DNA from 2 places in the Cytobacillus sp. IB215316 genome. Region 1 is predicted to be linked to the other one. Evidence: a T-box and tRNA genes for the amino acid it is inferred to sense, from the RefSeq annotation. Region 1 holds a T-box; the other holds one or more tRNA genes.
What was found. The T-box of region 1 lies ahead of alaS (alanine--tRNA ligase). A T-box ahead of a tRNA ligase gene usually reads a tRNA of that ligase, here a tRNA-Ala.
Positions count from the first base shown of each region.

Region 2: it encodes a tRNA-Ala, which carries the amino acid that the T-box ahead of alaS (alanine--tRNA ligase) is inferred to sense. The anticodon was not compared.

Region 1 covers NZ_JAXBMC010000001.1:352,503-356,614, forward strand. The annotation lists gene SLH48_RS01565 (AI-2E family transporter) at 1-916, shown strand, start outside; T-box leader at 955-1,242, shown strand; gene alaS (alanine--tRNA ligase) at 1,506-4,112, shown strand, end outside.
Region 2 covers NZ_JAXBMC010000003.1:389,794-393,905, reverse strand. The annotation lists gene SLH48_RS08950 (aminotransferase class V-fold PLP-dependent enzyme) at 1-244, opposite strand, end outside; gene SLH48_RS08945 (glycerol-3-phosphate acyltransferase) at 342-905, opposite strand; gene SLH48_RS08940 (MgtC/SapB family protein) at 1,222-1,899, shown strand; tRNA gene SLH48_RS08935 (tRNA-Ala) at 1,970-2,042, shown strand; gene SLH48_RS08930 (cytochrome D1 domain-containing protein) at 2,557-3,591, shown strand; gene SLH48_RS08925 (cytochrome D1 domain-containing protein) at 3,839-4,112, shown strand, end outside.

The DNA of each region.
Region 1 (4,112 bases):
CGCATTTATTACTTACTTACTTCATCCCATTATCGAGAAAATCCATCATCACGGAGTTCCGAGGTCTATTGCTATTTTACTTATATATACTTTGTTCTTTGGAGGAGTTGGTTTCGGCTTATATAAAGGAGTACCAATTATTATTGAACAGCTAAAGGATTTAAGTGAAAATGTACCAATATTTATCGAGACGTACCGAGATTGGATTGAGGAAATTCGTGATCAAACATCCCATTGGCCAAATGGATTTCACGATAGAATTGAGGAAGGGCTACAATCAATTGAGAAAGAGAGTGCATTACTAGTTACAAAGTTATTAAACAGTATGAAACGATTGCTGAACTATATTATTTTAATTGCTATCATTCCGTTTTTAGTTTTCTATATGCTTAAAGATTACCCAGATATAAATAAGGCAATATGGTACATAACACCAAAAAAATTTCGTACCCCCGGGAAAGAATTTTTAAAAGGGGTTGATGAATCACTTGGTAATTACATTAGAGGGCAACTATTTGTGTGCTTTGCGATCGGAATTATTGCAACAATTGGTTTTTGGTTAATCAAAATGAAATACCCTTTGCTACTAGGAAGCATCATAGGGGTTACGAATATTATTCCTTATTTTGGACCAATTATTGGTTTAATTCCAACCGTTATTATCGCAGCGACTATCTCAATGAAGATGGTTCTATTCGTATCCGGTTTAGTCCTTGTTTTACAATTTATTGAAGGTAATGTATTATCACCACTAATTGTAGGAAAAAGCCTGCATATGCACCCTATTGTTATAATGTTTGCACTGTTAGTTGGGGGAGAGATTGCTGGTGTATTAGGTTTAATAGTTGCTGTTCCTTTTTTAGCGATACTAAAAGTTACGATACTTCATGCCAAAACATATTTAATGAATCATTGACAAATAAGTTTTGCTTGTCTATAATTCGCATTATAATACGGAAAACGATGACGGATCGAGTATGTTATAGTCCACCTTATGTAATGATAAAATCAGAGAGGAATTTCCCTTTAGGCTGAAAGAAATTCTAGGTGAAGGATAACAGAAAGCTAATCTTGAGTGCAGATAAACCCTGCCGTTTTGCCACGTTACGGCTTATCATGAGTGATGAACAAACATATTTTTCTGTAAGGCGCTTGTCATTTACCAGAAATGGTGTGGAATTTACGCTTTTCGAAATTGTTCATAATCAGGGTGGTACCGCGAGTATAACTCTCGTCCCTGCTTTTGGGATGGGGGTTTTTTATATTTTTAAGGCTGTTTTCGCAATGTTTGTTGTTTTTCGAATTAGTAATAAACACGTACACCACTTTCGTTGGTGGCATCTTTTCTTCTTAAAAAGATGTGAAACGTATTAAACTCTTTTTATTTTCTAATTCGGTGACATTAACAACATAGCTTTCGGAAAGAGCCATTATTAAAGTGTGTTCAATTAGTGAAATATTTTTTTCAGTGCTTTATTGAACAATTTCTAAAAGGAGATATTAACATGAAGAAACTAAACTCTGCAGAAGTACGCCAAATGTTTTTAGATTTTTTTCAGGAAAAAGACCATGCAATAGAACCAAGTGCTTCATTAGTGCCACATGAAGACCCAACGCTGTTATGGATAAATAGTGGTGTTGCTACATTAAAGAAATATTTTGATGGCAGAGTTATTCCAGATAACCCTAGAATTTGTAATGCCCAAAAATCGATTCGAACAAATGATATCGAAAACGTTGGGCAAACAGCTCGTCATCATACTTTCTTTGAAATGTTGGGGAATTTTTCTATAGGAGATTATTTTAAAAATGAAGCAATTCATTGGGCATGGGAATTCTTAACAAGTGATAAGTGGATAGGGTTTGATCCAGAAAAGCTCTCTGTCACGATCCACCCAGAAGATGATGAAGCGTTTGAAATATGGAATAAGGAAGTTGGTGTTCCGAAAGAACGTATAATTCGATTAGAGGAGAATTTTTGGGATATTGGTGAAGGGCCAAGTGGACCAAATACAGAAATTTTTTATGATCGTGGTGAGCAATTTGGGAATGATCCCAATGACCCTGAATTATTTCCAGGTGGAGAAAATGAGCGCTATTTAGAAGTATGGAATTTAGTATTTTCACAGTTTAATCATAATCCTGATGGATCTTATACTCCTCTACCAAAGAAAAATATTGATACAGGTATGGGACTTGAACGCATGTGCTCAATTATCCAAGATGTCCCAACCAACTTTGATACGGATCTTTTTATGCCAATTATAGAAGCGACAGAGCATATCTCAAATGAAAAATACCGTCAAGACAGTTCAAAAGATGTTGCATTTAAAGTAATTGCTGACCATATTCGCACAGTTACTTTTGCTGTAAGTGATGGTGCACTTCCATCAAATGAAGGAAGAGGTTATGTATTGCGTCGTTTATTACGTCGAGCTGTGCGTTACGCAAAGAAAATTAATATCCAACGACCGTTTATGTTTGAGCTTGTACCAACCGTAGCAGAAATCATGGTTGATTTTTATCCAGAAGTAAAGGCGAAAACTGAATTTATTCAAAAAGTTGTGAAAAATGAAGAAGAACGTTTCCATGAAACGCTTAATGAAGGCTTAACGATTTTAGCTAGTGTAATTAAAAAAGAGAAAGAAAATGGCAGTGATACAATCTCTGGAACAGATGTGTTTCGTTTATATGATACATACGGTTTTCCAGTTGAGCTTACTGAGGAATATGCAGAAGATGAACATATGAAGGTTGATCATGCAGGATTTGAAAAAGAGATGGAGCTCCAAAGAGAACGAGCTCGTGCTGCTCGTCAAGATGTTGATTCAATGCAAGTGCAAGGCGGAGTGTTAGGTGACGTTAAGGTTGAAAGTAACTTTGTTGGTTATGAACAAACAAAGGCTGGAAGTAAAATTGAAATAATCGTTAAAGATGGTGACTTTGTTGAACGTATAGAACAAGGGCAAGAGGCACAAATTATCGTTGATAAAACACCTTTTTATGCTGAAAGCGGTGGGCAGATTGCTGACCAGGGATTATTTGAAAATAAAGATACTGTATTAAAAGTAAAAGATGTGCAAAAAGCTCCAAATGGACAAAATATTCATCATGTTATCGTTGAAAAAGGTACACTACAAAAAGGTCAAGCATTTGAAGCGAAAATAAATGAAGAAAAACGGTTAAATATTATTAAGAATCATACGGCTACTCACCTTCTCCACCAAGCGTTGAAAGATGTATTAGGAAAACATGTTAATCAAGCTGGTTCATTGGTAAATGCTGATCGTCTGCGATTTGACTTTTCACATTTTGGTCAAGTGACACAGGAAGAATTGGATCAAATAGAGTCTATCGTTAATGAACAAATTTGGAAAAGCATTGCAGTTCAAATTGACTATAAATCACTTGACGAAGCAAAAGAAATGGGTGCAATGGCACTTTTCGGTGAAAAATATGGAGAGGTTGTACGTGTTGTTCAAGTAGGTGACTACAGTTTAGAGCTATGTGGTGGTTGCCATGTACCGAATACCTCAGTCATCGGTTTATTCAAGGTTATTTCAGAATCAGGTATTGGTGCTGGAACAAGGCGTATAGAAGCCGTTACTGGTCAAGGGGCATATCAAGTAATTAATGAGCAAGTTCAGTTATTACATGAAGCTGCAAACAAATTAAAAGTAAATCCGAAGGATGTTACGAGCAGAATTGAATCTTTGACATCCGAATTACGTATGGTTCAGCGTGAAAATGAATCCTTATCGGCAAAGTTAGGAAATATCGAAGCAAGTAATTTAGTCAATGCAGTTAAAGATGTGAATGGAGTTTCGATTCTAACGAGTATAGTAGATGCAGCAGATATGAATAATTTACGCTCAATGGTTGATGAATTAAAACAAAATCTAGGCTCAGCCGTTGTTGTCTTAGGTGCTATTAATGATGATAAAGTGAATATAGTAGCGGGTGTTACTAAGGATTTAATTCAAAAGGGCTACCATGCCGGCAAATTAGTCAAAGAAGTAGCTACACGCTGTGGCGGTGGCGGTGGTGGTCGACCTGATATGGCACAAGCAGGTGGAAAAGACCCTAATAAACTTGAAAGTGCATTAAACTAT
Region 2 (4,112 bases), on a different contig from region 1:
CTTCTATTTTCCCTATCTTTTTGTCTAATGAAAATGGCCTATTATGTCGCAAAGCAACCATCCCAATTACTTCATCTCGGTGCTTACATATTAGGTATGTATTTTCATCATGAAATTGGTCTACTAATTCCTTTGATTTATTCGAACCATGTTGTGGAATTTCCTCTACAAAAGTTTCATAGTTTAAGGAATGAATTTGATTCAATTCATCAGCGTTTTTTGCAACTTTATAAATGTATCCCATATCCATCAGCTCCGTTTATAAATTATGAGGTTATTAATAACGGGAAATATATAATTAACTTTTCTTTATCTTGGATCGACACCTTAAGTTTTAATACCTACTTTTTCCATTTCAAGGAAATGTTATCTCTATGAGCAAAAATAATAATTAAAACAATAAATATTGCAATAACAACACTCAGTATTGAATAATTTAGAAATAACAATATTAGTGGCAACAAAGAAATTGCGGCTAAACCAGCAAGTGTAAAACTACGCATAACTAAATAACAAACGAAAAAGAATATTAACAACAATAAACAAATTAGCTCATCAAACACAATCAATCCACCTAATAATGTTGATATTCCCTTTCCACCCTTGAAACGAAGTGTGATAGGCCAAATATGACCTATTACAACAAGTAGTAGGCAAAGCAATTGAAATTCTAGTGAAAATGACAGCAGTTTTGCAATTCCAACAACAACTGCTCCTTTTAATGCATCACCACAGAACGTAAGAATAAAACCTTTTTTTCCAACAATACGTCCGGTGTTACGCGCACCAATATTTCCACTTCCATGATCTCGTATATCAACACCTGCGTAAAACTTGGTTACAAAAAGGCCTGTCATGATCGTACCAAGTAAATATGACACAAGACCAAAGATCAAAATATTCATCCAATGCCTCCTAAATAAAATCGTATATTTTATTAATTGGCTCTTTTCGTTAACATTGTTACTATTGTTATTAAATTAGAAATTGTTAAATAGTTTTGTTACTTGAGTCAGCCTTTTGAGTTAGAGTTGCTTCCATGCTTAAGTATTAATACGTTTAACAACAAGCGATGTAAAAAAAACTATTGAATGCTCAATCCCTTAAGTAATATCTAAATGATTAGAAAATTCTTATCATTACAAATACTGTACTTGTAAAATATTTTAACATACGAATGTATATTTCTCTTCTAAAATACTTATCTAAAGGTGATGCTTTATGATTGAAACTTCTCATTTGTTACAACTAGGCTTATCCGCCATTTTAGGCTTGATTATAGGTTTAGAGCGGGAATTGAAGAGGAAACCCGTTGGGTTAAAGACAAGTCTTGTTATATCTATTGTAAGTTGTTTATTAACGATTGTATCAATTGAGTCTGCTTACCAATTTCCGGACAGCAATCGCATCACAATGGATCCATTGCGCTTAGCTGCTCAAATCGTTTCAGGGATTGGCTTTTTAGGTGCTGGTGTTATATTACGGAGAGGAAATGACAGTATTTCAGGATTAACGACAGCTGCAATGATATGGGGAGCTGCTGGCATAGGTATCGCTGTAGGAGCAGGCTTTTATTGGGCAGCAATTGCAGGCGTTATCTTACTCATCATTAGTGTTGAAATCGTACCCATCTTAATTGGCTTACTAGGTCCAAAAAAACTACGTGAAAAAGAAATTCTACTTAAACTCATCGTTCAAGACAATACCCAAGTTTCAAACATACTTACTAGCCTTCAACAGGAAGAAATCACACTAAAGCATATTCGGATTAAAGATTCTGAAGAAACTAAGTTGATCCAAATGAAAATAACCGTCGATCAAAAACGCTATACAACAGATGTGTACTATACAGTTCAAAAAATCCCAGGTGTGAGCAGTATTGAAATAGAGAGCCTGTAACGTCACTTTACATTCTAAAAATATGGCTATTGATCTATGTTCAGAATTCATGCTATCATTTTCCATATAAGGGGCATTAGCTCAGCTGGGAGAGCGCTACACTGGCAGTGTAGAGGTCAGCGGTTCGAGCCCGCTATGCTCCATTATACGATAAAACTTACAAAAATCCCGTCACATCAACATTGGCGGGATTTTGTATGTCCAATGACTTACCGCTAGCTTGGGGCAGAAAACAGCTCCTATTGTCCACGCTGCATAGTGCTAGCGAAAATAAGGCCCTTTTGTTGCGTAAGTAATACGTAGCAAATGGAGGAACAAATTATGACACATTCGGAGAATTAATCGTGGACTTTCATTATGAATCTGAAATTTAGCGAACAAATGATTAAGAATGCGGTTAAAAACGTAATTGAACATGGGAAAAAGGCCACAAGTGTGGTTTACTGAAGGAATTTTGGTATGAATTTTGCTACATTAGTTATTAATACAAACATCGGCAAGCCTTGGAACATAAATAATATGTAGCGAAGGAAAGCTTCGCCTTGCTGAACTAGTAATTTACCCCGTTTAATTATGAACGGGGCTTTTTCAATACTCACGATTAATATTTGAGCATATATTAAAACATACGAATTAGTAAAGGAGGTCGGTCGCTCGGTGGTTCTGGCTTATGTAACAAATATAGACGGTGGTAGTATCTCGGTTATTGATACGAAAACTCATAGCGTGATTGCTACAATGTCAGTCGGTATGAATCCTCAAGATGTTGCATTCACACCGGACGGTAAAATCGCTTATGTCACCAATAGTGGTGGTGTGACTGTATCCGTTATTGATACGAAAACTCATAGCGTTATCTCTTCTGTTCAAGTGGGTGCGAGGCCAGCTTTCGTTGAATTTACACCTGATGGTAAACTTGCTTATGTGACGGGACGTGGAGATACTGTAGTTTCGGTAATTGATGTAAAAACACACAGTGTGGTTGCTACTGTGGAGGTTGGTGATGGCCCATTTTATATTTCGTTTACTCCTGATGGAAAACTCGCCTATGTGACAAATCCGAGTACTGTATGCGTTATTGACGTGAAAACTCATTCCGTTATAGCAACTATAAATGTTGAAGGAACCCTGCAAGATACAAAACTTTCTCCCAATGGTAAACTCGCTTATGTAACTGGCTCTAATGGAAATGACCCTTCTACAGTTTCAGTTATCGATGTAAAGACGCATTCTGTTATTGCTTCTATTTCAGTTGGAATCATGTCGTTTAGAGTAGCATTTACACCAGATGGAAAGCTTGCTTACGTCACTAATATATTTGATAACACTGTGTCAGTCATCGATGTTAAAACGCATAGCGTAATTGCGACGATTCAGACAGGAGGCCTTGTATTTGATGTCTCTGTAACACCCGATGGAAAATTTGCTTATTTTTCAGTAATAAGTAATAACGTGACTAATGCTATCTGTGTTATTGATACGAAAACACACATAATTATTTCTAACATAGATACCGACGTTTTATCCGGTACTGGTCTTTTTATCAATTTCACTCCCGATGGAAAATTAGCATATCTCCCGAATAATAATAACCCGGGCACTGTAACAGCCATTGACGTTAAAACGCACTCTATCATCGCCTCCATTCCAGCTGGTACTAATCCATTTAATTTGGCCTTCACACCGAATTAGCCCCACTCAATGCGAACGGGGCTGTTTTCGGAGGGAGTCCGAAAAGGCTTATCAACCAGTAAGTCAGTATATCCTGTCTATCTAACTCTTATTCACAGCCCATACAAACATCACTACCACATGCGACCAAGTACACGCCTCAACGTACCGTTTGCCTTTTGAAATTCCTAATCCTACTCCCAGTCCAGGCTAACTCTTGATCTATATTCATGAATGAGGATTGCACATTTGTAAGGAGGTAAGTATGATGGTTTTGGCTTATGTAGTAAACAACGATGACATTGGTAACTCAGGTTCTGTGTCTGTTATTGATATTAAAAAACACTCCACAATCGCCACAATCCCTTTTAGTAATATTCCAACTAATATTAACATCACTCCGAACGGAAAACTCGCTTATGTTTTAATTACAGATATAACTAATGCAGTTAGTTTAGTATCCGCCATTGATATAAAAACACATTCCATAATCGCTACTATGCAAATTGGTAGTACTGCTGGTTTCTTCTCACAAAACGTTG